4 regions of the Streptomyces sp. NPDC093510 genome follow, and region 1 is predicted to be linked to each of the others. Evidence: riboswitches for the same ligand, from Rfam matches in the RefSeq annotation. Region 1 holds a riboswitch; each other region holds the start of a gene.
What was found. Region 1 has a riboswitch for cobalamin ahead of AB0N81_RS07020 (ABC transporter substrate-binding protein). Riboswitches for the same ligand answer to the same signal wherever they lie in the genome.
Positions count from the first base shown of each region.

Region 2: another riboswitch for cobalamin. It lies ahead of AB0N81_RS38670 (ABC transporter substrate-binding protein); the one in region 1 lies ahead of AB0N81_RS07020 (ABC transporter substrate-binding protein).
Region 3: another riboswitch for cobalamin. It lies ahead of AB0N81_RS31305 (CoA-acylating methylmalonate-semialdehyde dehydrogenase); the one in region 1 lies ahead of AB0N81_RS07020 (ABC transporter substrate-binding protein).
Region 4: another riboswitch for cobalamin. It lies ahead of AB0N81_RS11440 (energy-coupling factor ABC transporter permease); the one in region 1 lies ahead of AB0N81_RS07020 (ABC transporter substrate-binding protein).

Region 1 covers NZ_JBFBEE010000003.1:503,239-510,816, forward strand. The annotation lists gene AB0N81_RS06995 (alpha/beta fold hydrolase) at 1-856, shown strand, start outside; gene AB0N81_RS07000 (alpha/beta fold hydrolase) at 917-1,660, opposite strand; gene AB0N81_RS07005 (HAD family hydrolase) at 1,740-2,870, opposite strand; gene AB0N81_RS07010 (helix-turn-helix domain-containing protein) at 3,037-3,903, shown strand; gene AB0N81_RS07015 (VOC family protein) at 3,900-4,349, shown strand; cobalamin riboswitch at 4,357-4,542, shown strand; gene AB0N81_RS07020 (ABC transporter substrate-binding protein) at 4,608-5,645, shown strand; gene AB0N81_RS07025 (iron chelate uptake ABC transporter family permease subunit) at 5,783-6,745, shown strand; gene AB0N81_RS07030 (ABC transporter ATP-binding protein) at 6,742-7,578, shown strand, end outside.
Region 2 covers NZ_JBFBEE010000039.1:1,348-8,925, forward strand. The annotation lists gene AB0N81_RS38645 (nicotinate phosphoribosyltransferase) at 1-780, opposite strand, end outside; gene clpS (ATP-dependent Clp protease adapter ClpS) at 872-1,186, shown strand; gene AB0N81_RS38655 (DUF2017 domain-containing protein) at 1,212-1,814, shown strand; gene AB0N81_RS38660 (amino acid permease) at 2,187-3,695, shown strand; gene AB0N81_RS38665 (M67 family metallopeptidase) at 3,814-4,236, shown strand; cobalamin riboswitch at 4,209-4,367, shown strand; gene AB0N81_RS38670 (ABC transporter substrate-binding protein) at 4,411-5,385, shown strand; gene AB0N81_RS38675 (iron ABC transporter permease) at 5,382-6,410, shown strand; gene AB0N81_RS38680 (ABC transporter ATP-binding protein) at 6,407-7,201, shown strand; gene AB0N81_RS38685 (putative leader peptide) at 7,268-7,378, shown strand; gene AB0N81_RS38690 (MoaD/ThiS family protein) at 7,524-7,578, shown strand, end outside.
Region 3 covers NZ_JBFBEE010000023.1:50,175-57,752, forward strand. The annotation lists gene AB0N81_RS31300 (acyl-CoA dehydrogenase family protein) at 1-650, opposite strand, end outside; gene AB0N81_RS31305 (CoA-acylating methylmalonate-semialdehyde dehydrogenase) at 656-2,179, opposite strand; cobalamin riboswitch at 2,435-2,629, opposite strand; gene AB0N81_RS31310 (cupin domain-containing protein) at 2,817-3,386, shown strand; gene AB0N81_RS31315 (VOC family protein) at 3,576-3,944, opposite strand; gene AB0N81_RS31320 (MarR family transcriptional regulator) at 4,008-4,466, shown strand; gene AB0N81_RS31325 (aminoglycoside phosphotransferase family protein) at 4,591-5,337, opposite strand; partial or broken gene AB0N81_RS31330 (serine hydrolase domain-containing protein) at 5,513-5,782, opposite strand; gene AB0N81_RS31335 (MBL fold metallo-hydrolase) at 5,871-6,665, shown strand; gene AB0N81_RS31340 (LLM class flavin-dependent oxidoreductase) at 6,860-7,578, shown strand, end outside.
Region 4 covers NZ_JBFBEE010000006.1:69,304-76,881, reverse strand. The annotation lists gene AB0N81_RS11465 (SGNH/GDSL hydrolase family protein) at 1-768, shown strand, start outside; gene AB0N81_RS11460 (endo alpha-1,4 polygalactosaminidase) at 827-1,726, shown strand; gene AB0N81_RS11455 (ATP-binding cassette domain-containing protein) at 1,745-2,620, opposite strand; gene cbiQ (cobalt ECF transporter T component CbiQ) at 2,671-3,420, opposite strand; gene AB0N81_RS11445 (energy-coupling factor ABC transporter substrate-binding protein) at 3,427-3,795, opposite strand; gene AB0N81_RS11440 (energy-coupling factor ABC transporter permease) at 3,795-4,553, opposite strand; cobalamin riboswitch at 4,583-4,767, opposite strand; gene AB0N81_RS11435 (hypothetical protein) at 4,954-5,247, opposite strand; gene AB0N81_RS11430 (winged helix-turn-helix domain-containing protein) at 5,461-6,474, shown strand; gene AB0N81_RS11425 (APH(3') family aminoglycoside O-phosphotransferase) at 6,502-7,353, opposite strand; gene AB0N81_RS11420 (PTS ascorbate transporter subunit IIC) at 7,473-7,578, opposite strand, start outside.

The sequences.
Region 1 (7,578 bases):
GGGGCCCGCGCCGGGCCCGCCCCCGGCCCCCGCGGTGCTCGTCCTGCCTGCGATGGGCACGCCCGCCCGCTTCTACCGCCGCTTCGCGGCCCGACTGCGCGACGAGGGCCTGACGGCGCTCACCGTCGACCTGCGCGGCCAGGGCGAGGCGGCCCCACGCGCCAGCGGCCGCGGAACGTCCGGCCATGGAACGTCCGGCCACGGAACCTCCGGACGGGGGCACGGTTACCGCGAGATCGTCGAGGAGGACATCCCCGCGGTCGTCGCGGCGATCCGCGCCGAGCTCGGCACCGAAACACCCCTGTACTTCCTCGGCCACAGCCTCGGCGGCCAACTCGGCCTCGTGTACGCCTCATTGGCGAAGGACGCCAAGAACGCGGGTGTCGACGGGGTGGCGGTCGTCGCCACCGGCTCCGTCTGGTTCCGCGCGTTCGGCCCGGTGCGCGGCCCCGGTCTGCTCCTGGTCCAACTGCTCATCACCGCGACGGCGGCCGCGCTCGGCCGCTGGCCCGGCACCCGGCTCGGCTTCGGCGGCAACCAGTCCAAGGGCGTCATGCGCGACTGGGCCCGGCAGGTGCGGACGGGCCGCTACAGCGGCCAGGGCTCCGCGCTCGACTACGAAGCGGCGCTCGCCGCGCTGGACCTGCCCGTGCTCGCCGTCTCCGTCGACGGCGACACGTTCGCCCCGGCGTCCGCCCTCGACCACCTGCTCGGCAAGGTCCCGCGGGCCCGCCTCACCCGCCGTCACTACACGGTGGAGGAGGCGGGCGACCGGCTCGACCACTTCGCGTGGACCCGGTCGGGCGGCACACTCGCCAAGTGGGTGGCGGCGTGGGCGGCGACGCCCGAAACGTAGCCCGGATCAACCGGGTCAACCGGGTCAACCGGGTCAACCGGGTCAACCGGATCAGCCGGATCAGCCGAGCAGCGCGTCCACCAGCCGTCGCCGGTCCTCTGCGTGGTCCCGCAGCCAGGCGCCCAACGCGTGGTCGGCGTCCGGCAGTTCGATGCGCTCGAACCGGGCGCGGGTGGCGAGCGCGGCGCCCACGGCAGCCGTGACCGCGGGCGGAATCACCGCGTCGGTGCCGGGCACGACGAGCACCGCGCGCTCGCCGAAGCCCCGGTAGACGTCGAGCGCGGCGGACTCGCGCCACCGGTCCGGCGTGCGGATGATCTCGGTGAAGCGGCTGTCGCCTGCGCCGAAGGGGAGCGGCCAGGCCTCCGCCGCGTACACGGCGGGTGCGCACAGGCCGACGCCCGTGACCCGCGCGCCGAACCGCGCCACCAGGTCCGCCACGGTCTGCCCGCTCATACTGAACCCGACGAAGACCAGCCGGTCCGCGTCGGGCACCCGCCCCTCGACCACCGCGGCCGCCTGCGCCGACCGCCGCCGCAGGCTCAACTCCCGCAGCGCGCCCGTGCTTTCGCCGTGCCCGGAGAAGTCGAGCGCGAGCGCCCGGCAGCCACGCGCCGCGAAGTCGGCCTGCAGAGGGGCCAGCCGCGCCTTGTTCCCGCCACCGGCGCCGTGCAGCAGGACGACGGTGGTGGCAGGGGTCCGCGCGACGCCCGGCAGCGCCTCGGCGCAGCTCAGCGTCTCGCCGTCACAGGCGAAGGAGAAGGCGGACAGGACGGGTTCCGTGGCGAGGAATTCCTGAGTCATGCCGCCCATCCTGCGCGGTCCAACCGATCCGGTCAGCCGATCCGGTCAGCCGAGCCGGCCGGCGGACCCGGTAAGCCGGTCAGCCGATCTGGTCCGGCGTGACCGTCAGCCACCGCTTGTCCGCGGTCACCTTCCGGCCCAGCTCGCGCTGCCGCTCCGCGTTCTTCTTCTTCATTCCGTCGAGCTGCTTCATGTACGAGTCCTTGCGGTTGACCCAGACGCGCACGCCGCCGTGCTCGACGTCGGCGGAGTGGAACAGCATCGGCCCGTCGCTGACCGGGGTGTCGCCGGCCGCGAGGATCGGCTTCCGCCACTCGTCGATGTACGTGTTGATCGCCGCGGGCTTGCCCTCGTACCAGGTCAGCGGCGCCCACAGGTTCGGCGTCAGCTCGCGCTTCGCGAGCTTCGCGCGGTCCTTCTCGCCGAAGCGGCCCTCGGCGATCTCCTTGCGGGAGCTGGTCACCTCACCGGTCCTGCGGTCCTTGAGCTGCATGGACACCCCGAGGACGTTCTGCGGCTTCACGCCGTAGCCGTACTTCGGGTCGGCGAGCACCATGCGCACCAGGTCCTCGCTGGCCGCGCTGACCACGTACACCTCGATGCCGTGCGCCTGGAGCGTCTTGTAGAGCTGCTGCATGCCGCGCGAGAACTCCGGCGGCTTCACCTCGGTCTTCGTCGGCTTCCCGTCCTCGTAGTACTCGGCGGGGATCGGCTTCTTGTACGCGAGGAGCTCGTCGACGTACCCCTTGAGCTCTTTCAGCGTGAAGCCGGAGAAGATCTGCGCGGCCCACGGGTAGCAGACCTGGTCGTCCACCTCGCACAGCCGGTTGTAGTAGCTGTAGAGGCTCTCCTTGTGCCCTGCCTTGTCCTTGAAGGGGATGACCTTCAGGGACGGGTCCATCGTCTTGCGCGTGAGGACGCCCTTCATCTCCAGGAAGGGGAGCAGCGACTCCTCCAGGTCGTTGCGGTACGTCGTGTTGTCCGCGTCGAAGACGGCGTACGCGCCCTTGTGTCCGTTCTCCGCGATGACCTTGCCGAGCTTCTTCGCAACGGGCTTCGGCCAGTGCGACAGCTCGCGGGCGGTGGCCGCCGAGGTGCCGGCGGCGGTCGCCTCGCTCGTCGGCCACAGTGCGCTGCCCGCGAGGACGGCGGCGGCCAGCGCGCCCGTGGTGCCGATGACGGCCAGCTTGCCCTTTGCCCGTACTGCCATGTCTCTACGTCCCTGCCGTTCCCTGAGAGCGATGCGCGGCCCCGTCCGGAGCGGCGCGCAATGCTATGGGGCGCGGCAGGCATTTCCCATGATCGAAGTCACCGGGGCGCGGCGGCATGAGGCAGGTGAACACGGGTAGCGGAGGGGCTCCGCGCATACTGGGTCCATGGGCTCCCGTGAGTTCGTCCGGGCCGTTCCGCGGCTCGACGGCATGGTCGTCTCCGCGGTCGGCTACCGCACCGCGGGGCAGCGGCCCGCCCTGCACCGGGGCCTCCCGTCGCCGTACCTGACGGTGATCTTCTCGCTGGACGGGCCCATCGCCACCGGCGGCACTCCCGACCAGGCCACGGGCCCGCGGGCCGCGCGCACCGACATCGTCGTGGGCGGCCTGCACCAGAGCCCGGCGTACGTCGTCCAGCCCGAGCACGAGGCGGGCATCCAGCTCGCCGTGCACCCTCTCGCGGCCCGCCCGCTCCTCGGCCTGCCCGCCGCCGAACTGGCCGGACAGCTCGTCGTCGGCGGCACCGACGTCTTCGGCGACCACGCCGCCGAGGTCCGCGAGCGCCTGTGCGAGCTGGACCGCTGGGAGGACCGCTTCACCCTCCTGTCGGCCTACCTGAGGCGGTGCGCCGTCCCGGACCGCGCCGCCTCCGTACGGCCGGAGGTCGCCGAGGCCTGGGCGTGGCTGGCCCGGCACCGGGGCGCGGGCACCCTCGGCGGCCTGTCCCGGCACGTCGCGCTCAGCGAGCGCAGGCTGACCACGCTGTTCCGCGCCGAGACCGGGCTGAGCCCCAAGCAGGCCGCCCGCCTGATGCGGTTCCAGCACGCCAAGGCCGCCATGGTCCGGGCCGTCGCGGCGGGCGGCCCGCCGGACCTCGCCCGGGTCGCCGCCGACACCGGCTACTACGACCACTCCCACCTCGTACGCGACTTCCGGCAGTACACGGAGGCAAGCCCGACGCGATGGCTGGCCGAAGAGTGCCGGAATATCCAAGCCGGGGCACACGACGCGGGAGAAGAGTGGGACACATGAACACCACACCGGACACCACACAGCACCAGCCGCTCACCACACCCGCCCCCGCCATCTGGCCGGCCCTCCAGGCCGAGGACGCCCCCGCGCTGATCGACTTCCTCGTCGGCACCGTCGGCTTCCTGCGCACCGCCGTCTACGAGGACGGCGGCCGCGTCGCCCACGCCCAGCTCGACTGGCCCGAGGGCGGCGGCATCATGCTCGGCTCGTACGACCCCGAGTCGGCCTCCGAGGCCTGCGGCACGCCGGGCACCTCCGGCGCCTACATCGTCACCGACCAGGTCGACGCCCTGTACGAGCGCCTCACCGCGGCCGGCGTCAGGATCACCGCTGAGATCGAGGACAAGCCGTACGGGAGTCGTGAGTTCGGTATCGCCGATCCCGAGGGAAACCGCTGGTCCTTCGGCACCTACCGCGGCGAGCCGAGGCCCGGGCCGACCCCGTGAAGGAGCGTGATAACTTGCGCAAGCCAGTCAAACCCACACCTGGGCCAGGGAATCCGGTGCGAATCCGGAACTGACGCGCAGCGGTGAGGGGGACGGGCGGGGCCACGGCCACTGGACGTCGCAAGACGCCCGGGAAGGCGCCCCGCCCGGCCGATCCCGAGTCCGAAGACCTGCTGGCGCCCTCCGGCCGCTCACCCGGCGGCGGGGGTCCGACGCAGGCCAGGCTCCGCGTATGAGCCGTGACACTCAAGGGATCACGTGTCCTCGACAGCCCGTATATCCGCCCTCCTCTGTGCCTGCCTGTTCGCGCTCACCGCGTGCGGCGACGGCTCCGCACAGAAGTCCGCGGGCAAGAGCGCCGACGGCTACCCGGTCACGGTCGCCTCCTGCGGCAAGGAGGCGAAGGTCGAGGCACCGCCGCAGCGGGCCGTCTCCCTCGACCAGGGCTCCACGGAGATCCTCCTCTCCCTCGGCCTCGCCGACCGCATGGCGGGCACCGGCACCTGGACCGACCCGGTCCTGAAGGGCCTGGAGAAGGACAACGCGAAGGTGGAGCGGCTCGCCGACCGCTACCCGTCGCTGGAGAAGGTCCTCGCCAAGGAGCCGGACTTCGTCAGCGCCTCCTTCCTCTACACGGTCGGCAAGGGCGGCGTCGCCGACCGCGCGAAGTTCGACGACCTCGGCGTCCCCGTCTACGTCTCGCCCACCGACTGCGCGGGCAAGGACAACAACGGCGACGGCGACGGCAAACGCGTCAAGACCCTCACCATGGACACCGTCTACGACGAGGTGCGCGACCTGGCGAAGGTGTTCCACGTCGAGCGGCGCGGCGAGAAGCTGGTCGCCGACATGAAGCGCCGGGTCACGAAGGCGACGAAGGACATCGACAAGGCAGCCGCCGCGGACACCACGCTCCTGTACTGGTTCGCCAACTCCGACGCCCCGTACATGGCGGGCTGCTGCGGCGCGCCCGGCATCATCACCCGCGAACTCGGCACGAAGAACGTCTTCGACGACACCCGCGAGGAATGGCCCCAGATCAACTGGGAGACCGTCGCCGACCGCGACCCCGACGTCCTCGTCATCGGCGACCTCACCCGCAAGTCGCAGTCCGCCGAGAGCGCGGCGGCGAAGATCAAGTTCCTGGAGTCCAACCCGGCGACCAAGAACCTGACCGCCGTGAAGAAGAAGCGGTACGTCCTGCTCAGCGGCCAGGCCATGAACCCCACGATCCGCACGGTCGACGGCATCGAACAGGTCGCCGCGGGCCTGCGGAAGTTCGGGCTGGTCAAGTGAGGGAGGCCGCGCCCGGCGTTCGGGACGGCGTTCGGCAGGGCAGTGGGGACGCCGGCGTACAGGAGGACGTGCCGGACGGCGTACGGAAGGGTGTGCGGCAGGCGCTCCTGTGGCCGGCCGGGGTCGCCGCGCTCGTGATGTCCGTGTCCGTGGCGGTCACCATCGGCCCCGCCGACATCTCCGTGCCCGACGTGTGGGCGACCGTCGCCGCCCACCTCGGCTGGGGCGAGAGCCCGCTCAGCCCGATCAGGGACGGCATCGTCTGGAACCTGCGGATGCCGCGCACCCTGCTCGCCGCGGTGTGCGGCGCGGGCCTCGCGGTCTGCGGGGCGGTCATGCAGTCCCTGCTCCGCAACCCCCTCGCCGACCCCTTCGTGCTGGGAGTCTCGTCCGGGGCGTCCACGGGAGCGGTCGCGGTCGTCGTCCTCGGCGTCGGCGGGGGAGTGGTGTCGGTCTCCGCGGGCGCCTTCGCGGGCGCGCTCTGCTCCTTCGCGCTGGTCCTGCTCCTGAGCCACACGCTGGGCGACACGACGGACCGCGTCGTGCTGTCCGGCGTCGCGGCCATGCAGCTCTTCTCCGCGCTCACGTCGTTCGTCGTCCTCACGGCGGGCGACGCGGAGACCACCCGGGGCATCCTGTTCTGGCTCCTCGGCTCGCTCAGCGGGATCGGCTGGACGGACGTCTGGCTGTGCGCGGCGGTGCTCGCGGTGGCACTGGCCGTCTGCCTCGGCCACGCCCGCACCCTCGACGCCTTCGCGTTCGGCCCGGAGGCCGCGGCGGCGCTGGGCGTCCGGGTGGCCCGCACGCGGCTCGTCCTGCTCTGCACGACCGCTCTGCTGACCGCCGCCCTGGTCAGCTCGGCGGGCGCCATCGGCTTCGTCGGCCTGGTCCTGCCGCACGCGGCCCGCGCGGTCGTCGGCTCCGGCCACGCCCGGCTGCTCCCGGTCACGGTACTCGCCGGCGCGGTCTTCCTGGTCTGGGTGGACACGCTGGCCCGCACGGCCCTGGACCCTCAGGAGGTTCCGGTCGGCGTGGTGACCTCGCTCATCGGCGTACCGGCGTTCGTGGCGGTGCTGTACCGGACGCGGAGGACGACGTGACGTACGACGTGCATCTCTCGCAGGCCACGGGCGCCACAGACGCCACAGACGCCACAGGTGTCACAGTCGCCACAGGTCTCCGTGCCGACCGGGTCTCCCGGGAGGCGGGTGGCCGGCTCGTCGTCGACGGCGTCAGCCTCGCCCCGCCCGCCGGCGCCACCGTGGGACTCCTCGGCCCCAACGGCTCCGGCAAGTCCACGCTCCTGCGCATGCTCGCGGGCGTCCTCGCCCCGGCGTCCGGAGTGGTCACCCTGGACGGCCGCACCCTGTCCGACACGGGCCGCCGCGCGGTGGCCCGGCGGATCGCCGTGGTCGAGCAACACGCGTCGACACAGGCCGAGTTGACCGTACGGGATGTCGTACGCCTGGGCCGTATCCCGCACCGCCGCGCGTGGTCGACCCCTACGCCCCACGACGAGCGGGCCGTACGTGAGGCCCTCGCACGCACCGGGCTCACCGAGCGCGCCGCCCAGGCCTGGCACACGCTCTCCGGCGGCGAGCGCCAGCGCGTCCAGATCGCCCGCGCCCTCGCGCAGGAACCCCGCGAACTCCTCCTGGACGAGCCCACCAACCACCTGGACATCCAGCACCAGCTTGACCTGCTGTCCCTGGTGGCGGATCTCCCCGTCACGAGCGTCGTCGCGCTGCACGACCTCAACCTGGCGGCCATGTTCTGCGATCACCTGCTGGTCCTGAAGGAGGGCATGGCGTACGCGGCGGGCACCCCGGCCGAAGTGATCACCGAGAAGCTGATCGCGGAGGTCTACGGGGTGCGGGCGGTGGTGACGCCGGGGGAGGACGGCCTTTCCCGGCCTTCGGTGCGGTTCCTCCGG
Region 2 (7,578 bases), on a different contig from region 1:
GACGGCGCCGAGCTCGGGCCCCGCGACCTCGACGGCGGTGCGGACCGCCTCGGTGACGTCGTAGGTGTCCACGAGGAGGGTGGTGTTCCGGCCGAGCGAGTCGACCTGGGCGCGGAACGCGTCGCGTTCGCTGTCGTGCAGCAGGGTGAAGGCGTGGGCGCTGGTGCCGACGGTCGGGATGCCGTAGCGGAACCCGGCGGCCAGGTCGGACGTGGTCGCGAAGCCGCCGACGTACGCGGCGCGGGAGGCGGCCACGGCGGCCAGCTCGTGGGTGCGGCGGGCGCCCATCTCGATCAGCGGGCGCTCGCCGGCGGCCGAGGACATGCGGGAGGCGGCGGCCGCGATGGCCGAGTCGTGGTTGAGGATGGAGAGGATCACGGTCTCCAGGAGCACGCACTCCGCGAAGGACCCCTCGACCCGCAGGATCGGCGAGCCGGGGAAGTAGACCTCACCCTCGGGGTAGCCCCAGATGTCGCCCTTGAAGCGGTAGCCGGCCAGCCATTCGAGGGTCGCCTCGTCGACGATGTCCCGCTCGCGCAGGAAGCCGAGGACGTCGGGGTCGAAGCGGAAGTTCTCCACGGCGTCCAGGACCCGGCCGGTGCCGGCCACCACTCCATAGCGCCGCCCCTCGGGCAGTCTGCGGGTGAAGACCTCGAAGACCGAACGCCGGTCGCCGGTGCCGGCCCTCAGCGCCGCCTGCAGCATCGTCAGCTCGTACTGGTCCGTGAAGAGCGCTGTCGACGGAACATCCACCGGCAGGCCAAGGTCCGCTGTGTTCATATGAGGGATGCTACCCCCAATCTCGTCACTCTGACGATTTCGATGGCCGGGCGGGAGGCCATTTGTGCGAGGGCCCCTCCGGGGTGGCAGCATGGGGCAGGTGAGTACGGCTCCCGCAGAAATCACACGCCCGGAATCGGACGAAGAGGCGCTCGTCGTCCCCGAACCGGACGTCCCCTGGATCACGCTCGTGCACAACGACCCGGTCAACCTGATGAGCTACGTGACGTACGTGTTCCAGACGTACTTCGGGTACTCGAAGGAGAAGGCCACGAAGCTGATGATGGACGTGCACCAGAAGGGCCGCGCGGTCGTCTCCAGTGGCACCCGCGAGGAGATGGAGCGCGACGTACAGGCCATGCACGGGTACGGGCTGTGGGCCACCCTCCAGCAGGACCGCAAGTAGCGGACCGGAAGTAGCGACGCATCTGATGCCAGGACAATTCGAAGCGATTCCAGGGGGCGGCGCCGCCGTCGCGCTCGACGAGGTCGAGATCTCGATCATCCGCTCCCTCGCCGTGCAGCTCCTGGAGCTCATCGGTCCGGGACCGGGCGGCGAGGTCTCCGACGACCCGCTCGCGGAGCTCTTCGCCGAGGGGCCGAGCGAACCGCCGGCCGACCCGGTGATGCAGCGTCTGCTGCCCGACGCGTACGGCGGCCCGGGGAGCGAGGACGGGGCGAGCGACGCGGACGAACTGCGGGCGTATTCGTCGGAATTCCGCCGTTTCACGGAGAACGACCTGCGGGCCAAGAAGCGCGACGACGCCCTGGCCGTCATCCGTTCGCTCGACTCGATGACGGCGTCGGGCGAGGGCGGAGCTGTCCTGAAACTGTCGGTCGAGGAGTCCCGGCACTGGCTGGGAGCCCTCAACGACCTCCGTCTCGCGATCGGCACGCGCCTCGAGGTCAGCGACGAGGAGGACGCCGACCTGCTCTACCGGCTCCCCGACTCCGACCCCCGCAAGCCGATGGTGATGGCCTATCTCTGGCTCGGCGGACTACAGGAAACGCTGGTCGGGACGTTGCTGGACTGATTCCGGGCAGAATTCCGTGCACAGGGCAGCGAAATTTGTTGTAGTAGACAGGTTCCGTTCACGCGGCGGCCTGTTCGCTCAGCGGAGTCTCAAATCCGGATAACGATCCCGTCACTTCATTGCCCGCCTTTGTGGTGTCAAGTGCACTTTGTCCGCTTCTCCCTGTGGTGTGCGTCACAGGTGGCTCATTCCCTCACTGTTGCCGCCGTGATAAATCTTCACGACCACTCGGCTACGCCACCCATGTCGCCGAGGGCGCTCGAGCCGGCAGACCGCCGGTAGCACTCCATTCGTATCCGGGGGGATCAGGACCTGATCCGCAGCCACAACGCAGATGTGCGGGCGCGGATCAGCATGGAGAAAGGCGTCACCATGACCTCAGTGCAGGTCGAAGAGCAGCACGACGAGCACGGCGGCAACGGTGTCGCGCAGGACGGCTCGTCCGGCGAGGGTTACCAGCGCGGGCTCGGAGCCCGGCAGATCCAGATGATCGCGATCGGCGGTGCCATCGGCACCGGCCTGTTCCTCGGCGCGGGCAAGGCCATCCACAAGGCCGGCCCCAGCCTCATCCTGGCGTACGCCATCGCGGGCCTCGTCATCTTCTTCATCATGCGGGCGCTCGGCGAGCTCCTCATGTACCGGCCCGTGTCCGGCTCCTTCTCGGAGTACGCACGCGAGTTCATGGGCCCGTTCTTCGGATTCGTGACCGGCTGGACGTACTGGCTCTTCTGGGTCGTCACCGGCATCACGGAAGTGACAGCGGCCGCCCAGTACATGCAGTACTGGACACATGGCTCCGTCCCACAATGGGCGTACGCGCTGATCTTCACCGTCATCCTGTACGGCGCGAACCTCATCTCCGTGAAGCTCTTCGGTGAGCTGGAGTTCTGGTTCTCGATGGTCAAGGTCACCGCCATCATCGGCATGATCCTGATCTGCATCGGCATCCTCACCATCGGCTTCTCCGACGCCGGTGACACCGCGACCGTGGCCCACCTGTGGAACCAGGGCGGTTTCTTCCCCAACGGCATCGGCTCCACGCTGATGACCCTGCAGATCGTGATGTTCGCCTTCCTCGCCGTCGAGCTCGTCGGCGTCACCGCGGGCGAGTCCAAGGACCCGAAGACCGTCCTGCCCAAGGCCATCAACACCGTGCCGTGGCGCATCGCCGTCTTCTACGTCGGCGCGCTCATCATGATCCTGTCGGTCGTCCCGTGGACGCACTTCCAGCCCGGCGTCTCGCCGTTCGTCGCGGCCTTCGAGAAGATGGGCCTCGGCGTCGGCGCCGCGATCGTGAACTTCGTGGTCCTCACCGCCGCACTCTCCTCCTGCAACTCCGGCATGTACTCCACCGGCCGCATGCTGCGCGACCTCGCGCTCAACGGCCAGGGCCCGAAGTTCTTCACCAAGCTCACGAAGAACGGCCTGCCGCTGATCGGCACCACGGCCTCCGCCGCGTTCATGCTGGTCGGCGTCTGGATCAACTACCAGTGGCCGGGCGAGGCGTTCAACTACGTCGTCTCCTTCGCGACCATCTCCGGCATGTGGGCCTGGATCATGATCCTGGCCTGCCAGATCCGCTACCGCCGCAAGGCCGACCGCGGCGAGCTGCCGCAGTCCACCTTCCGGGCCCCGGGCGCCCCGTACACGAGCTGGTTCGCCCTCCTCTTCATCGGCATGGTCATCGTGATGATGGGCGTCGACAAGGACGCGCGGATCTCCCTGTACGCCGCTCCGGTCTGGGCCGCGATCCTCACGGTCGCCTACCTGGTCCTCAAGAGCCGCAACCCGCAGGCCGCGGCGTTCAACAAGCGGAAGTTCGGCCTCTCCGAGGACGCCTCCGCCGGTGCCTCCGACGGCGACCGCCTCTCCAAGGACTGACCGCCTCTCCAAGGCTGACCGCCAGGACTGACCGGCTCCCCAAGGCCGCTGTCCAGCATTCGGGCCCGCTCGTACCACACTTCGGTACGGGTGGGCCCCTCTGCTTATCCTGGCTGCCATGCTGACCATCACCCAGGCCCTTTACGACCAGATCGTCGCGCACGCGCGCCAGGACCACCCCGACGAGGCCTGCGGCATGGTCGCGGGCCCGGAGGGCACCGGCCGCCCCGAGCGGTTCATCCCGATGCTGAACGCCGCGCGCTCGCCCACGTTCTACGAGTTCGACTCGGGTGACCTGCTCAAGCTCTACCGCGAGCTCGACGACCGCGACGAGGAGCCCGTGATCGTCTACCACTCGCACACCGCGACCGAGGCCTACCCCTCGCGCACCGACATCACGTACGCCAACGAACCCGGCGCCCACTACGTCCTGGTCTCCACCGCGGACACCGACGACGCGGGCCCCTTCCAGTTCCGCTCGTTCCGGATCGTGGACGGAGAGGTCACCGAGGAAGAGGTAAAGGTCGTACAGGCATACTGAGCTTTACTCACGAGGGCGGCGGGAGCCAGGAAGCCGGTGCGAACCCGGCACGGTCCCGCCACTGTGACCCCGCCCCCCGGCACGCGCCGGGGCGGGGGAGTCAGGAACTGACCTGCCGCCCTTCTCCACGCAACGCAGGGGACGCGGAAATCCCCTGGAGGAGGCAGTTCAGCCATGTCCCGCCCGATACGCGCCCTGGCCGCCGCGGCCCTGCTCGTCCCGCTCGCCGCGTGCTCGTCCTCGGACTCCGGCCGTGACGCGAAGCCCGCGGCCAAGGCCGCCGGATTCCCGTACACCGTCACCAACTGCGGCGTGAGGACGACGTACGACGCACCGCCGAAGCGCGCCGTCACCATGAACCAGCACACCACCGAAGTGATGCTGGAACTCGGCCTCAAGGACCACATCGCGGGCACCGCCTACCTCGACGACAAGGTCCTCCCGAAGTATGAGAAGGCGTACGGCTCGATCCCCGTGCTCGCCAAGGAGTACCCCTCCTACGAGAAGCTGCTCGCCGCCAACCCCGACTTCGTCTACGGCGGATACGCGAGCGCCTTCCTCGCCGGTGAGGGCCGCAGCCGCTCGGCGCTCGCCAAGTCCGGCATCGAAAGCCGCCTCAACGTAGAGGGCTGCGCCAAGAAGTCCGTCTCCATGGACGACGTCTACCGCGAGATCCGCGAGGTCGGCTCCACCTTCGGGGTGCGGGCCCGCGCCGACAAGTGGGTGAAGGGCGCCCAGCGCGAACTGGCCGCCACCGCCGAGAAGACGAAGGCCAAGGCCAAGGGCGGAAAGCCGCTCTCCGTCTTCGTCTACGACAGCGGCGACAAGACCGCGTTCACGGCGGGCGGCCGCGGTATCGGCAACGACATCATCGAGCGGGCGGGCGGCCGCAACATCTTCGCCCACGTCGACAAGTCCTTCAGCGACGCGTCCTGGGAGACCGTCGTGAAGAACAGGCCCGAGGCCATCGTGATCCTCGACTACGGCGCCACGACCGTCGCCCAGAAGAAGAAGCGGCTCCTGGACGACCCGGTCCTCCAGGACGTCCCCGCCATCAAGAACAAGCGCTTCGCGGTCCTGCCGCTCTCGGACATGGTCACGGGAGTACGAGCACCCGAGGCGGTGAGGAAGCTGGCGGCACAGCTGTGAAGCGACTGCGCTACACCACGGTCACCGCGACGCTCTGCGCGGCTCTCGCGGTGGCCCTCGTGGCCGGACTCGCCCTCGGCTCCGTCCGCATCCCCACCGCCGACGTCCTGGAGATCCTCACAGGCCGCGCGGAACCCTCCCCGTTCCGGACCATCGTGCTGGACGTCCGCCTCCCCAGAGTCCTGCTCGGGGCGACCGTGGGGGCCGGACTCGCCGTCATCGGCACCGTCCTCCAGGCCCTCGTCCGCAACCCGCTCGCCGACCCGTTCCTGCTCGGCGTCTCCTCGGGCGCCTCCGTCGGCGCCGTCTGCGCGATCGTCCTCGGCGGCGTCTTCGGACTCGGCGCGAGCCTGTCGACCACCGTCACGATCCCCGCCGCCTCCTTCGCGGGCGCCCTGCTCTCCCTGATCCTCGTCTACGCCCTGGCCAGGAGCGGCGGCGGCTTCGCCACCGGGCGCCTGATCCTCGCCGGCGTCGCCGTCTCGTACATCCTGACCGCGCTGACCAGCCTCATCCTCGTCACCGCCGACAGCGCGGACCACCTCAAGGAAGTCCTGTACTGGACGCTGGGCGGCCTCGGCAGCGCCCGCTGGGACATGCTCGCCCTGCCCTGCGCCACCCTCGTCGCAGGCACGGCCCTCCTGATGTCCATGGCCCGGCCCCTCGACCTGCTCCTCGCGGGGGAGGAGGGCGCCACCGTCCTCGGCCTGGACGCCGCCCGGTTCCGCGTCGGCGTCTTCGTCCTCGCCTCGCTCCTGACCGGCGTGCTCGTCGCGTACAGCGGAGCCATCGGCTTCGTCGGGCTGATGGTGCCGCACGCCGCCCGCATGCTCGTCGGCGCCGCGCACCGCGCGCTGCTCCCGGTCGTGGCCCTGATGGGCGCGGTGTTCCTGGTCGTCGCCGACCTCGCCGCACGTACCGTCGCCGCGCCGCAGGACATCCCCGTCGGCGTGCTCACCGCGCTGACCGGCGGCCCGTTCTTCCTGTGGCTGCTGCGGCGGCGGAACGAAGGAGTACCCGCGTGAACCCGGCCACGCCCTCCGGCGAACTGCGCACGGAAGCCCTCTCCTACGAGGTCGACGGCAGGCTCCTCGTGGACGCCGTCGACCTGACCGCCGCCCCCGGCGAGACCGTCGGCGTCGTCGGCCCCAACGGCAGCGGCAAGACGACCCTGCTCCGCTGCGTGTACGGCACCCTGCGCCCCACCGGCGGCCGCGCCCTCCTCGACGGCGACGACCTGCACACGATGACCCCGAAGGCCCGCGCCCGGCGCCTGGCCACCGTGCCGCAGGACGGACAGGCGGCGTTCGAGCTGACCGTCCGGCAGGTGGTCGCCATGGGCCGCTCCCCGCACAAGCGGTTCTGGGAGGCGGACACGGCGGCCGACGAGGAGCTCGTCGCGGCGGCCCTCACCCGCGTCGGCGTCGAGGAGCTGGCCGACCGCGCGTTCCCCTCGCTGTCCGGCGGCGAGCGCCAGCGCGCCATGGTGGCCCGCGCGCTGGTGCAGCAGCCGACCCTCGTCGTCCTCGACGAGCCCACCAACCACCTCGACATCCGCTACCAGCTCGAAATCCTCTCCTTCGTGCGGGACTTGGGCACGACGAACCTCCTGGCCCTGCACGACCTGAACCTCGCGGCGTACTACTGCGACCGCCTCCACGTCCTCGACGGCGGCCGCCTCGTCGCCTCCGGAGCACCCAAGGAGGTCCTCACCGCCGAGCTCCTCGCCACCGTGTACGGCGTGACGGCCGAGGTCAGCACGCATCCGCTGACCGGCGCCCCCACCGTCGTCTATCTGCCGCCGCCCGCATCCTGAACGGATTCCGTCCATCAGCTGAGATCACATTCCGGGATCCGGACCGGGAATCGATACGATGACCGCATGGTTCCCCATGACGTGAGCGAAGAGACGCCGAGCGCACCGCCGGTGCTGCTTGTCGCGCGGCTGCACGTCGACCTGTGCCGCCTCGCCAGCGCGATCTGTTCCCGCTGAACAGATCCGCCGCCCGGCCGTGGGCCGCGGCGCCGCACCCCCGTACGCGGAGACACGCCACGTACGCCCCGCACCACCCCGCAAGCACAGCGCCGCCGCGCGCCCACCACCCGCACTTTCCCGCCCCCGACAGGAGCCCACAGCCATGGCCATCGAGGTCCGCATCCCGACCATCCTCCGCACCTACACCGACGGCGAGA
Region 3 (7,578 bases), on a different contig from region 1:
CGGACGCCGTCCAGGATGACCTGCCTGGTGGGCTGCGCGTTCCAGCCCATCTTCTGCTCGTTCGGGCCGAAGGAGACACCCGTGTCGTCCTTGTCGACCACGAAGGCGGAGATCCCGTCGGCACCGTCGCCTCCTGTGCGGGCCATGACGACGTAGAGCTGGGACGCGCCGGCTCCGGAGATGAACTGTTTCACGCCCGTGAGCAGCCAGTCCTGCCCGTCACGGACGGCCCTGGTGGTGAGAGCCGCCGCGTCCGAGCCGGTGCCGGGCTCGGTCAGGCAGTAGCTGGCCAGGTCGTCCATGGCGCACAGCCGGGGCAGCCAGGCAGCACGCTGGTCGGGGTCGCCATAGCGGTCGATCATCCAGGCGACCATGTTGTGGATGGACAGATAGCCCGCGATGGAGGGGCAGCCCGAGGCGAGCGCCTCGAAGACGAGGACACCGTCCTCGCGGCTGAGGGCGGACCCTGCGGACTCCTCCCGGACATACACCCCGCCGAGGCCGAGCCCGGCCGCCTTGCGCAGGACATCGACGGGGAAGTGCTTGTCCCGGTCCCAGTCCACCGCGTGCGGGGCGATGTGGTCCTGGGCGAAGTCCAACACCGTCTCGATCAGGGCTTGTTGGTCCTTTGTGAGCATGGTGTGGGTCATGCCGCTCACTCCATGGTCGGGATCGTGAAGCTCGCGCCTGCGCGGAGCCCGGCGGGCCAGCGCGAGGTGACCGTCTTCGTGCGGGTGTAGAAGCGGATGGCGTCCGGGCCGTGCTGGTTCAGGTCACCGAAACCGGACGCCTTCCAGCCGCCGAAGGTGTGGTAGGCGACCGGAACCGGGATGGGGACGTTGACGCCGACCATGCCGGTGTTCACGCGGCGGGTGAAGTCGCGGGCCGTGTCGCCGTCGCGCGTGAAGATCGCGACGCCGTTGCCGTAGGTGTGCTCGCTCGGCAGTCGCAGTGCCTCTTCGTAGTCGGCCGCGCGAACCACGCACAGGACCGGTCCGAAGATCTCCTCCTGGTAGATCCGCATGCCGGGCGTGACCCGGTCGAAGAGGCTGGCCCCGGTGAAGAACCCCTGCTCATGACCGTCCAGCCTGAAGTCCCGCCCGTCGACGACGAGCTCGGCGCCTTCCTTCACACCGAGATCGACGTACGAACGGACACGGTCGACGGCGTCCTGGCCGACCAGGGGGCCGAAGTCCGCCTGAGGGTCGTCGCCGGGTCCGATGCGCAGGGTGCCGATACGCTCCTTCAGGCGGGCGACAAGGGCATCAGCTGTGTCCTCGCCCACCGGAACGGCGACGGAGATGGCCATGCAGCGCTCCCCCGCCGAGCCGTACCCGGCGCCGATGAGGGCGTCCACGGCCTGGTCGAGGTCGGCGTCCGGCATCACGATCATGTGGTTCTTGGCGCCGCCGAAACACTGGGCGCGCTTGCCGCGCGCGGCCGCGGTGGCGTAGATGTGTGCGGCGACCGGCGTGGAGCCGACGAAGCCGAGCGCCTGGACGCGCGGGTCCTCAAGGAGGGTGTCCACGGTTTCCTTGCCGCCGTTGACGACGTTCAGGACGCCGGGCGGCAAGCCCGCCTCCAGGAACAGTTCGGCCAGCCGCAGCGGGACGGACGGGTCGCGCTCGGACGGCTTGAGGATGAAGGCGTTGCCGCAGGCGAGCGCGGGCGCGGCCTTCCACAGCGGAATCATCGCCGGGAAGTTGAAGGGCGTGATGCCCGCGACGACGCCGAGCGGCGAGCGCAGCGAGTGGACGTCGATGCCGGTGCCCGCGTTGTCGGTGAACTCTCCCTTGAGGAGGTGCGGGATACCGGCGGCGAACTCGACCACTTCCAGGCCGCGTTGGATGTCCCCGTGCGCGTCGGCGACGGTCTTGCCGTGCTCGGACGACAGGAGTCGGGCCAGCGTGTCCTTCTGCCGGTCGACGAGGGTGAGGAACTTCAGCAGGACACGGGCGCGCCGCTGCGGATTCCATTCCCCCCACTCGCGCTGGGCGCGGACGGCGTCGGCGATGACCGCCTCGGTCTCCGACCGGTTCGCGAGGGGGACGCGCGCCTGGATCCGGCCGGTGTTCGGGTCGTACACGTCGCCATAGGCCCCCGAGGTCCCCTCGGTGTGCCTGCCGCCGACGAAGTGGGTCAACTCGCGCACAGCGGCGCGGTCTTGCATGCGGACCATGAATGCCTGCTCTCGTCAGGTGATCCGGGATGGCGCGCGGAGACAGGGCACAGGCGAGCGGTGGCTCGTGTGCACGTGACCGCGCGAGAGCGCGTATGGCGAAGGGCCGTCAGCCGACAGGGGCGGTTACGGGGCGGGAGAAATCCCGGCCGTGGAAGCCGTGGAAGCCGTGAAAACCGTGAAATGCCGGTTGCCGCGGATCATCAGTGGCGTGGATACGCGCCGGTGCCATGCGTGTCAGCTCCATCCTCGTGGACAACACGGACATTCCGCGGCCGGTATCCTGACTCCCGGATCAGCGCGCGCCGCCCGCCTTCCCGACATCCAACGCGTCAGTGGCGTACTGCTCGACGGCGAACTCCCCGGTCACAGTGGCGGGACCGTGTCGGATTCACACCGACTTCCCTGCACCGCGGACCTTCTCTCCCGACTATATAGTTGGACGTCCTAGTAAATCCAGACCCCAGCTGATGAGGCGCCGGTTCCCCCGTCCGGTGCCGATGACCAGCACGTGACGCCGCTCCGCACTGCCCCCCGCCACCCTCGGCCCGAGCGCCGCTCAAGGTAAGGGTCGTAGCCTTACTTCGGTCACTACGGTTCTTACGGTTCTTACGGTTCCACTCAAGGAGTTGATCGCATGAGCGACCTCATTCGCCTGCCGGGTGAGGGGCACAAGCTGGTCACGAAGGCGCAAGAAGTGACCTTCAAGGCCACGGGGGCGCAGGGTTCCTCCGCCTCCATCTTCGAGGTGGTCGTGCCGCCCGGCTTCGACACCGGCGGCCACTTCCACGAACAGTCGGAGGAGTTCTTCTACATCCTCGAAGGCGAGTTGGAACTGCTGGCGTTCGAGCCCGCCGAACGTACGGATGACTGGCTCGACTGGGAGTCCGTCGACGGGGACAGGGTCGTACGCGCCCCCGCGGGCAGCAGCATGTTCGTGCCGCCCAACACCCCGCACGCCTTCAGGAACGCCACGGACAAACCGGTGCGCATGCTGTTCCAGAGCTCCCCGTCCCCCGAGCACGAGCACTACTTCGAAGAGATCGCGGAGATCTGGTCGGCCGGTGACTCGGTGGACCCCGAGGCGGTCAAGCGCATGCGGAGCCGTTACGACGTCAAGCAGATCACGCCCATGCGCTTCGACCCGTCGGCGGCTCGGACCGCACAGGGAACCGTCCCTGCTCCGGAGCCCGCCGCGATGGGCTGACCGGGGCGGGCCGACACCGTGCGCAGGACTCTGCGGGCGCCGTGGAGCGGGTCACCGCCCCAGCATCGGTGCCCGCAGGTGTCTTGCTGGACGCGTTGGCGGCAGGCGGTGTGCCAGGACGCCCGAACCCGGCGGCGACCCGGGCCCGACCACTCCCAAGCGGCGGCCGCCCGACCGACAGTAGGCCGGTCAGGCGCGGTCGTGGAGGGTGACCTGGTAGCCGTCGGGGTCGGCGAAGGTGAATGTCCAGCCGAAGGGCCCGTCGATCGGCGCGGAGACGATGGTGTGACCGTCGGCGACGAGAGCGTCGTGAATGGCCTGGACGTCGGTGGCGTGCAGCCAGATCGCGGCACCGATGCCGGGCTGAGCAACAGATGCGAGATCGGTGCCGGGAACGATGTCGCGGAGCGCGAACGCGATCGGCTTCGTCTCGAAGACGACGGCGTGCGGGGGCCCGGCCTGCGAGCGGACGAGGCCGAGGTACTGCTCGTAGAACGCCTGCGAAGCGCCGAGGTCGCGCACCTGGAGCGAGATGAAGTCGGGGCCGGTGACGGGCATGATGATGCTCCTTCTTGTCGTGTCAGCTTCCTGACACAGGTGAACCTATGTCAGAATGCTGACATGAAACAAGACGGTGCCGGTATCGACCTGGAGACGTCACTGGGCTACCTGCTCAAAGAGGCGTCGAGCGCCCTCCGCGTAGCCATGGAGGAGGTGCTGCGGCCACTCGGGATGAGCGTGACGCACTACTCCTGCCTCGAACTGCTGGCTCAGCGGCCGGGCTTGTCGAACTCCGAGCTCGCGCGGGGCGCGTTCGTGACACGGCAGACGATGAACGTGCTGCTCCAGAACCTGGAACGAGAGGGGTACGTGACCAGGCCCGCGGAGGCACCCGTCGGGAAGGTTCTTCCCGCACGACTCACGCCTCGCGGCCGGCGGAGTCTCGAGAAGGCGACCGCTGCGGTCCGGTCCGTCGAGGTCAGGATGCTGGCCGGCATGACCGAGACTGAGCGGACAGGCGCGTACCGGATCCTGCGGAGCATGGTCCATTCCCTGCGTGATGGCAACGACGGCGCCTAGCTCGTTCCCCGGAGTTCCTGAGAGCCTCTGAACCCCGACCCCGACCCCGACCCCGACCCCAACCCCGCCTCGCAGGAAGCTCCGGAGATGTGCGCGCACTACGTAGCAGTCGGGCCCCAGCTCCTCACATCCGGGAGCGCAGCACGTCGACCTCGCAGCCCGGCGCGAACGCGTCGAAGCCGTGCTCGAGCAGCCAGCGGACTCCCAGCAGGCTTCGCAACGACCACCACGCGCGAATCACGTCGAGGTCCACGTCGGCGCCGTAGCCGGCGATGACGTCGCCGAGGTGCTCTTCGTGGCCGAGCGTGAAGGTGGCGAGGTCGTACAAGGCGTCGCCCTGGCCCGCCTCGGACCAGTCGATGATGCCCGTGATCTCGTCCTCATCCGCGAAGACGTGAGCGATCTGCAGGTCGCCGTGCGTGAACACGGGAGTCAACAGCCGGAGGGCGGCCTCGGCGACCTGGCGGTTGCGGGTGACCAGGTCGGCGGGCAGGAGGTCGTTCGCCACGAGCAACTCGCACTCGCGGTCGAGTTCCGCCGCCAACTGGTCGGGGGCCCGGCCGCCCCGCCCGGGCCGGGGCGGCAACGGCGCGTCGTGCAGTTTCCGGATGGCCGCACCCGCCGCGGCCCACGCCGCCGGTGGCGTGGTCGACGGCTCGCCGAGGCGGCCGAGCGTTCTCCCCCGGACCGCGGCGATCGCAAGGACGTGCGGCTTGCGCCACAGGACCTGCGGGGTCGGGACCGGCGCCAGGGTCATCGCCTCGACCTCGGCGTCGATGCGCGCCTGATCACCGTCCACCTTCAGGAACATGTCGCCGACGCGCAGGGTGGCGCGCTCTGAGTGGGCGACGATGACCTTGACCTCATCCATGACGACCAGCATCCCGGATGACCGTCGGCGCCGCTGGGAATATCGCGTCGGCTGGACCGTCCTGCTCGCAGCCTTGGTCGGCGCTGCGCTGCCGTCGACGCTGCGCGTCGGCGCCAGGGTCCGTCTCCCAACAGGCCCCAACTGGTCTCGCCCAGAGCGGGAAGCCTCGGTCCATGTTGTGGTCGAAGATGCCGCTCGTGTGGTTGAGCAGGTGCCGCAGGGTGATTCTCCCTGGCCGATAGCCCTTGCCGCGCACCACCCCGGGCAGCCATTCCGCCACGCTGTCTGCCAACGACAGCCCTCCCTCGGCTTCCAGCTTGAGCAGCACCGTGGCGGTGAAGGTCTCCCGGGGTCGTCGCCCAGGTGCGAGACGCGCACAGGGTGTAGAACGGCCGGGCCGGTGCCGGGAATCTGGCCTCCGAGCACTGCGAGGTCCCCCTACCAGTTCTCACGGTACCGGTTGCACTCATCCGTGAGGCCCGCGTACAGTCGACTCACGGTTAACACGCACACTATCCGTGAGGAATCTTTTCGTGTCTTCCCCGACCCCGCAGACCGCTCCGTTCCCCGTCCGCGTTTTCGGCGGCCCGACCGCCCTTTTCGAGTACGGCGGGCTGCGCTTTCTCACCGACCCGACCTTCGACGGTCCCGGCGACCACCAGGCCCCGGCCGTCGTGCTGACCAAGACGGCGGCGTCTGACGGCAGCCCGGCCGATGTCGGCCGCGTCGACGTGGTCCTGCTCTCGCACGACGAGCACGCCGACAACCTCGACACCTCCGGCCGGGCCCTGCTCGCCGATGTACCGCTGACGCTCACCACCCCCGGCGGCGGGGAGCGTCTCGGGGATGCGGCCACTGGCCTCGCCGACTGGCAGTCGGTCGAGCTCGAGCGCCGGGACGGCGGACCCGGCACGGTCACCGTGACTGGCGTGCCCGCCATCCACGGCCCCGGCCCGCGCGAGGAGGTCGAACCGATCTGCGGCGAGGTCGTCGGCTTCGTCCTGACCGGCGAGGGCCTGCCCACCGTCTACGTCAGCGGCGACAACGCCTCCCTCGACGCGGTCGAGGACATCGCCGAGCGCTTCGCACCGATCGACACGGCCCTCCTCTTCGCCGGAGCGCCCCGCTTCGCCGAAGTCTTCGACGGCAAGGTGATCGTCCTGGACAGCGCCCAGGCCGCCCAGGCCGCGAAGATCCTCGACGCCGGCCGCGTCGTCCCCGTCCACTACGACAGCTGGGCCCACTTCACCGAGGGCCGCGACGAGTTGGTCGCCGCCTTTGCCGCCGCCGGTATCACCGACCGCGTCGACTTCGGCGTACGCGGCTGACCCCACGTACGTCGGGCGCGTACGCCGGACACGGCTGACCCCACGTATGTCGGGCGCGTACGCCGGACACGGCCGGGCGCCGGCCGACAGTCGCGGCGTGTCTCTGTCGGCCGGCGCCCGGCGCCACCACTCCGCCGCACGCCGCACGTCGCACGCCGCGCGCCGCACGCCTCAACCCGAAGGACCGCACGACCATGACCGACCCGATCCGCGGCACCCGCCACGGCTCCGCGCCCGCCGCCCTGTCCGTACTGGACTCCGCCATGACCGGCACCGGCCAGACCGCCACGGAGGCGCTCGCCGGCAGCATCGAACTCGCCCGGCTCGCCGACCGGCGCGGCTTCACCCGCTACTGGATGAACGAGCACCACGCCATGCCCGGCGTCTCCACCTCCAGCCCGCCCGTCCTGCTGTCCCGGCTCACCGCGGAGACCAGCAGGCTGCGGCTCGGCGCGGGCGGGATCATGCTGCCCAACCATCCGCCGCTGGTCGTCGCCGAACAGTTCGGCATGCTGGAGGCCCTCGCCCCCGGCCGCATCGACCTGGGCCTCGGCCGGGCCCCGGGCACCGATCACGCCACGGCCGCCGCCCTGCGCCGCGGCGTGAGCGACGCCGAGGACTTCCCCCAGCAGGTCCTTGAACTGCTGCACTTCCTCGGCGACGACTTCCCGGCCGAGCACCCCTACGCCGACCGCGTGTACGCCGTGCCTGGGCCCGCCCAGGACCGGCTCAACGGTGTCACCCCGCCCACCGGCCGCCTGCCTGTGTGGCTGCTCGGCTCATCCGGCTACTCCGCGCAGCTCGCCGCCCGGCTCGGCCTGCCGTTCGCCTTCGCCGCGCACTTCAACCCGCGCGACGTCGTGGCCGCCCTGCGCCTGTACCGCGAGCGGTTCACTCCGTCCGAAGCCCTGGC
Region 4 (7,578 bases), on a different contig from region 1:
TACGTCGCCCTCGGTGACAGCTACAGCGCCGGTTCGGGTGTGCTTCCCCTGGACCCGGGCGCGCCTCTCCTGTGCGCCCGCACGTCGCTGAACTACCCGCACCTCCTCGCCGCCTCGACCGGCGCCCGGCTCACCGACGTGACGTGTGGCGGCGCGCAGACGAAGGACTTCACCACGTCCCAGTACCCCGGGGTCGCGCCGCAGTTCGACGCGCTGAAGGGCGACACGGACCTGGTGACGCTCACCATCGGCGGCAACGACAACAACACGTTCATCAACGCGATCCTCGCCTGCGGCAGCGCGGGCATCGTGACGGGCGGCCAGGGCAGCCCCTGCAAGAACACCTACGGCAACACGTTCAAGGACCAGATCGAGTCGAAGACGTACCCCGCGATCAAGGCCTCGCTCCACCAGATCAAGACCAGATCGCCGAAGGCGAGGGTCGCCGTCCTCGGCTATCCGTGGATCACTCCGGCCAAGGCCGTGCCGGGCTGCTTCGCCAAGATGCCCATCGCACAGGGCGACGTCCCCTACCTCCGTGACCTGCAGACGCACTTGAACAGCGCGGCGCAGCGAGCAGCGAAGGAGACCGGCACGACGTTCGTCGACATGGCCGCCGCGTCCGACGCGCACGACGCCTGCCGCCCGGCCGGCCAACGCTGGATCGAACCGGTCCTCTTCGGCACGAACTTCATCCCCGTCCACCCCAACGCCCGCGGCGAGGCCGGGATGGCCAATGAGGCCGCAAAGGCCCTGAACCTGTCCTGACCGGACACCCGCCGCGCGGGCCGATGGCGAGGGCTGCGATCCTGCTCCGGTGAACGGGATCAAGTGGCGTACCAGCAAGAACCGTAATCGGGGGGTGCGGGCCGGCCTCGGCGGCGTGCTGCTCCTCGCCCTCCTCGCCCTCCTCGTCGGCTGCTCGACCGACGGAACCGGCGGCTCCGACGACTCCGGCGGGGCCGGCGCCTCCGCCGGAAGCAGTGCCTCCGGCCGGGACGGCGTGCGTCAGCCGCCCGTTGACGCGGCCTTCGACTACCAGCTGGGCGGCGCCTACGCCCCTCCGTCGAAGGTGCGCGCCGTCTCGCGCGACCGCAGCGCCGATCCCGTCCCTGGCCGCTACAACATCTGTTACGTCAACGCCTTCCAGGCCCAGCCGGGGATGAAGGCGGCACGCTGGTGGGAGCGCGAGCACGACGCTCTCCTCCTCCGCGACGACGAGGGCGACAAGGTCGTCGACGAGGACTGGGAGGAGCCACTGCTGGACATCTCCACCGAGAAGAAGCGCACGGCCCTCGCCGGGATCGTCGGCAAGTGGATCGACGGCTGCGCGAAGGCGGGCTTCGACGCGGTGGAGCCCGACAACCTCGACTCCTACGAACGCTCGGACGGGCTGCTCACCGCCGATGACGCGGCCGCCTTCGCCCGGCTCCTGGCCCAGCGCGCGCACCGCCAGGGCCTGGCCATCGCCCAGAAGAACACCACCGACCTGCTGGACCACCGGAAGCGGATCGGCTTCGACTTCGCCGTGACCGAGGAGTGCGCGCGCTACAAGGAGTGCCCGGACTTCGCGTCCGCGTACGACGGGAAGGTCTTCGACATCGAGTACGTGAAGAAGGACTTCGACACGGCGTGCCGCACCTGGGGCAAGAAGCTCTCCGTCACACTGCGCGACCGAGACGTCCGGCCCGCCGGCGAGGACGGCTACGTGTACCGGCACTGCTGAGCGGATGCCCCGTCCAGGTCATAGACCGCGACGTCCGCTCGCTCCGCTCACTCCGCCGAGCTGTGTCCCGGCCGCCAGAGCCGCCAGCTCCTCGGCGGTTCGCGGCCCCTGCCCCGCCCCGGCCCACAGGCCATGCGTGCGCAGCAGTTCGCCGACGGCGATCCCCCACGGCAGGTGCAGTCCGGCCTGGGTCAGGAGGTCCCGCCGGGCCAGCATCGCGGCCACCGGTCCCGTCCGTACCCCGGAGGGTGTGAGCAGCGCCGCGTCGTCGGCCCAGCGCAGGGCCAGGTCGACGTCGTGGGTCGCCATCACCACGGTCGTTCCCGTGTCCCGCAGGCCTTGCAGGGTGGTGAGGAGGCGTTCCTGGCCGTCGGGGTCGAGCCCCGCGGTCGGCTCGTCGAGGATGAGCACGCGGGGCCGCATCGCCACCGCGCCGGCGATGGCGGTCCGCTTCCGCTGGCCGTAGGAGAGCAGGTGGGTGGGCCGGTCGGCGAGCGCGACGATGTCGAGTGCGGCCAGCGCCTCGGCGACCCGGGCCCGGACCTCGGTGTCGGGCAGGCCGAGATTCAGCGGGCCGAAGGACACGTCCTGCTCGACGGAGGCGGCGAACAACTGGTCGTCCGGGTCCTGGACCACCAGCTGCACGGTCGTCCGCAGCCGCGTCAGGCCCTTGCGGTTGTACGTCACCGGGACGCCGTCGACCGTCAACTCACCCGCCGCCGGGCGCAGTCCGCCGCTGAGCAGCCGCATGAGGGTGGTCTTGCCGCTGCCGTTGCGGCCGAGCAGTGCGAGGGCCCGGCCCTCGACGACGTCGAAATCCAGGCCGCTGAGCACGGTGGGCCCGTCCTCGTACGCGTAGGACACCGCGCGGAGAGCGACCACGGGCTCGCTCACGGCGCTCTCCGTGCTCACGGCGCTCTCGGCGCTCTCGGCACTCTCGGCGCTCATGGAAGGAACCTTTCCAGTACGAGGGTCAGGGCCACCAGGCCCACCAGGAGGGCCGCGCCCGCGGCGATGAAGGGCCGTGAGACCCGGGCCTCGGGCACGAGGACGCGCAGGGTGCCGTCGTAGCCGCGTCCGGCGAGTCCGGCCTGGAGGCGGCTCGCCCGGTCGAAGGCCCGCACGAACGCGGTGGCGCCGAGACCGGCGAGGGAACGCCAGGTCGCGGCGCGGGTGGTGTGGCCGAGCCGGGCGGCCTGCGCCTGCCGGATGCGGCTCATGGAGTCCAGGAGCAGGAAACTCATCCGGTACGTGACGAGTGCCACGTCCACGACGGGCGCGGGCACGCCCGCCTTCACCAGGCGGGGCAGCAGGTCCGACATCGGCGTGGTGAAGGCGAACAGGAGCACGCCGAGCGAGGCCGCGGACGTCCGCAGGAGCAGCCCGCCGGCGCGCGCCGGGCCGCCTTCCGCGAACTCCACGAACCCACCGGGACCGCCGACTTGGACGAGCAGGGTCAGGGCGCCGGTGACGCAGAAGCCGAGCGGCACTCGGTAGGCACGCCACAGTTTGCCGGGCGGCACGCCCGCCGGGCCGAGCAGCAGGCCGACCGCGGCGACCAGCACCAGCACGGCGCCCGGCCAGGGCGGCAGCGAGATCGCCAGGACGGTGAGGCCGAGGCCGAGCACGGCCTTGTCCACGGGGTGCCGGCGGCGCCAGCGACTGCTGTGCGCCGCCGCGTCGATGGGCAGCACGCCGGGTCAGACCTGCTCGGTCTCGGACCGGGTGCCGTCCGCGCCGACCGCGTCGCCCGGCTTCTCGGACCGCGCCTGTTCCGCACCCTGGCGGCGCCCCTTGCGCAGTCCGAAGTAGTACGCGAGGACGCCCGCGCCGATGGCCGCCTGAAGGGCGAAGAGCGCCGATTCGACCTCCCCGGAGGGGGGTTCGTACAGCGGCGAGAACCACGGTTCGTAGTCCGGATCGATCTCGGTGATCGCCGTCTCGGCCTGGGCGTCGGCGCCGGCGAACGGCTCCTCCTCGTCGTCGCCGAGCCCGAGCGCCAGGGGCAGTACCGCGAGTGCGGCGACGATGAGGAGCAGCAGCGTGTTGATCTTCGCGTTCCGGCTCATCAGGCGCTGGCCTCCGTCTGCGTCTCGGTCGTCTTGGACGTCTCGGGTGTCTCGGGCGTCTTCTGCGTTTCGGCCGTCTTGGCGGCGGTTCCCTTGCTCTGCAGCAGGACGCCGAGCCGGGTGAGCTCGCCCTTGCTCGACTGCACGAGCAGACGCATCACCAGGACGGTGAGGAGTCCCTCGCTGACCGCCAGGGGGATCTGCGTGACCGCGAAGATGCCGCCGAACTTGCCCAGGGCGCCGAGGAACCCGCTGCCGGGGTCGGGGAACGCCAGGGCCAGCTGGACGCTGGTGACGCAGTACGTGGACAGGTCGGCGACGAACGCGCCGAAGAACACGGCCACCATCAGCGGCACGTCGTACCGCTTGAGGAGCCGGTAGACCGCGTACCCCGCCCAGGGGCCGATGATCGCCATGGAGAACACGTTGGCGCCCAGGGTGGTGAGGCCGCCGTGGGCGAGCAGCAGGGCCTGGAAGAGCAGGGTGATCGTGCCGAGCACCGTCATGATCGGTGGCCGGAACAGGATCGCTCCCAGGCCGGTACCCGTCGGATGCGAGCAACTGCCCGTGACCGAGGGGATTTTCAACGCGGAAAGGACAAACGTGAAGGCCCCGGAAGCACCGAGGAGCAGCGTGCTCTCCGGGTGTTCCTTGACCTCACGGGTCAAGGAGCGGACTCCGTGGACGACGAACGGCGCGGACGCTACGCCCCAGGCGATCGCGTGCGCCGGCGGGAGGAAACCCTCGGCTATGTGCATGGCTCAGCAGACCCTCTCCAGCACCTCGTGGATGGACAACGTGCCTTGGCCGGTCTCCTGGCTGACGGGTCGTACCGACCGGACTCCGCCTTCCCGGGTACGTGCGTACCCAGTGGCTGCCGCGAGGGCTGGAGCCGGACTTCCCGATCACAGTGGCGAGGGCCGCACCGGCATCACACCGGATTTCCCGTGCACCAAGGCGTGGTGACACTAGTGCGCAAAGATCTGCCTGACAACTTGCACGGCGGTCGCGACGATGCACACCCGTCCGCACACCCCCACCGCGTGCGCCCCTGCTCAGAGGCCGTGTGCAGGTGTGGCCGCCCCGAACGTGCAGGGCCCCCACCCTCGGGGGCGGGGGCCCTGCACGCTCAGTGTCCGAGCGTCTTCGACAGAGCGATCACGACTCGTCGTCCACCCACAGCTGCCACTTGCCGCTGCTGGGGTTCGGCTTACAGGCCCAGTCGGCGTAGATGGAGCTCCGGCCGTCGGCCTCGCAGGCGGACTTGGTGCGGTAGGTGCCGACGTAGATCCACGACATCGCGCCGAACTCGTCGGCGGACGCGGCGGTGTTCGCGCCGGAGGACGCGGCGGCCCGGGCGGCGCCGCTCCGGTGCATGTCGGCCACCACGGGCGTGGCCGCGAGCGCGGTGGTCAGGGCCGTCGCGGACACGAGCAGGGCGGCTTTCTTCATGTGACGCACAGATCTTCCCTTCGTCGGGAGCGGTAGGGGAATCGGGACCGGGGGCACCGGCGCCGCGGACAGTCGAGGTGTCGCGCGGCGCCGTCCCCCCTGAGCCGGGACTCCGGTGTGTTGTCCCGGCCCTGTCAGTGTTGGCCCGCGAGCGCCACTGATCGACTCGTTTCGGGCTGGCCCGAAACGAGGCTCGCGAGGAGGATCGCCCGGGTGACCCTGCGCATCCACTTCACGGCCGATGACCTGGCCCGCACTCGTCTGGCCCCTGCGCCACGACCGTTGCTCGAACTGGAGATCGCCGTCCGGCTGCTGCAGGAGCGCTCGCACCCGGTCCGGTTCGACGCCTGGCGCAACCGGGCCGCCCGGCACCTGCCGCCCCAGGTGCGGACGTTGTGCGAGCTGATCCCCGCCACGGGCGCTGCGGTGGACTTCCTGGACCTCAGCGGCGAGGGCGATCCGGACGACCTGCTCGACAGGCTGCGCTGCACCTCTGCCGACCGCGTCCGCAAGGATCTCAGGCACTGGGCCTCCGGCCGCCCCGGAGCTCCCTCGTCCGCCGTCCGCTCGCTCGGCCAGGACCCGTCGCTGGTGGGGGACTTGGCGGATACCGTCTCCCATGCGCACCGGCACTTCATCGCGCCGTACTGGTCACGCATCGACCGGCTCGCCCAGGCCGACCGGACCCGGCGGCTCCACCAGCTGGCCGGGCACGGCGTCGAGCGTCTCCTGAGCGGACTCAACCCCCGCCACATCTCGTGGAGCCCGCCCGTCCTGCACCTGACCATGGCCTCCGGGCGCGACGCCGACGTCCACCTCGGCGGGCGCGGGCTCCTGCTGATCCCCACCCTGTTCGGCTCGCACTATCCCGCCCTGGACGACACCGCCGAGCCCCAGCCCTGGATCACCTACCCCCTGTACGACGGCCGACAGGACGCCGTGCCCGCCGTGTTCACCGCGAGAGCGCTGACCGGCTCCGAGGTCCCGCCCGCCCTGACCGCGCTCCTCGGCCGGACCCGCGCCACCGTGCTGCGCGTCATCGGCGACCACCCCGCCTGCACCACGGGCCGGCTCGCCGCACACGCCCGTATCTCCCTCGCGAGTGCCAGCGAGCACGCCACCGTCCTGCGCCGCGCCGGACTCACCGCCCAGACCCGCGACGGCAAGAGCGTCCTGCACACCCTCACACCGGCCGGACGCGTACTGCTCGACGCGGGCAGCGGCTGACCGGGCCGCCCCGTCACCCGTGACCCGTCAGAAGAACTCGTCGAGCAGCTGGTAGAAGGCCAGCTTCTCCTTGTCGACCACATCGGCCGCGTCGACCGCGTCGACGACGTCGGTCTCGCTTGCCACCACCCGCTCCTCGTACCGGCGCAGGAACCGTTCGGCGTGCGCGGGTCCGAACCACGGGTCCTCCTCGTGCGACAGCTCACGCAGGAGGACGGCGAGATCGGTGTGCCGGTCCGCCCGGCCGAGCCGGACGACGTCGATGACTCCGGTGACGCGGCAGGTGACCGGGTCGAGCAGGACGTTCTCCGGGGTGAGGTCGCCGTGGGTGACCACCGGGTCCTCCGTCGCCGGGCGGGTGCGGCGCAGCTCGTCGAGGAGGCGCTGCCCGGTCCATCCGGCGCGTTCTTCGTCGAGGTCGGCCAGGTCCACGAGGCCTTCGGCCACGTTGCGGGCGGCCAGCTCCATGGTGACCGGCAGGCCGCGGTCGAACGGACAGTCGGCCGATGGCAGTCGGTGCAGGGCCGCGGCGAGGTCGGCGAGCGACTCCGCCACCGCCGACCGCTGCTCCGGGGGCCACTCGTCGGCGGCCGGTCTGCCGGGCACGGCCTCGGTCACCAGCCACGCCACGCGGTCGTCGGCGCCCCGCTCGACGATGCGCGGCACGGGGATGCCGCGGCCGGCCAGCCAGGCGAGGCGGTCGGCCTCATCGGAAAGGTCTGAAGGCGAGCCGTCGGGCGTGACGGGGGCGGCCTTCACGTACAGCTCGGGTTCGCCCGTGCCCGCTCCGGTGAGGTGGTGCACCTCGGCGCCGGACGCGCCGTTCGTCGCGGGGGTCCATCGGTACGCGGCGTACCTCCGCCGCAGATCGCTGCTCATGATCGGCATGATGGCAGGCGGCTCCCTGCGGCACCCACCCGATATTTCCGGCCGTCCCCGGGCCCTGTCCGGCCGTCCCCGAGCCCTGTCCGGCCGCCCCCGGGCCCCGTCCGGCCGTCTCAGGCCCCGTCGGCGCGGTCCGGCGGAGGCGGCTTCGGGGCTCCGCGCGGGGGCGCGATCTTCGCGTACGCGACCGGGGGCCCGGCGTCGGGCGTCCCGGCGGGT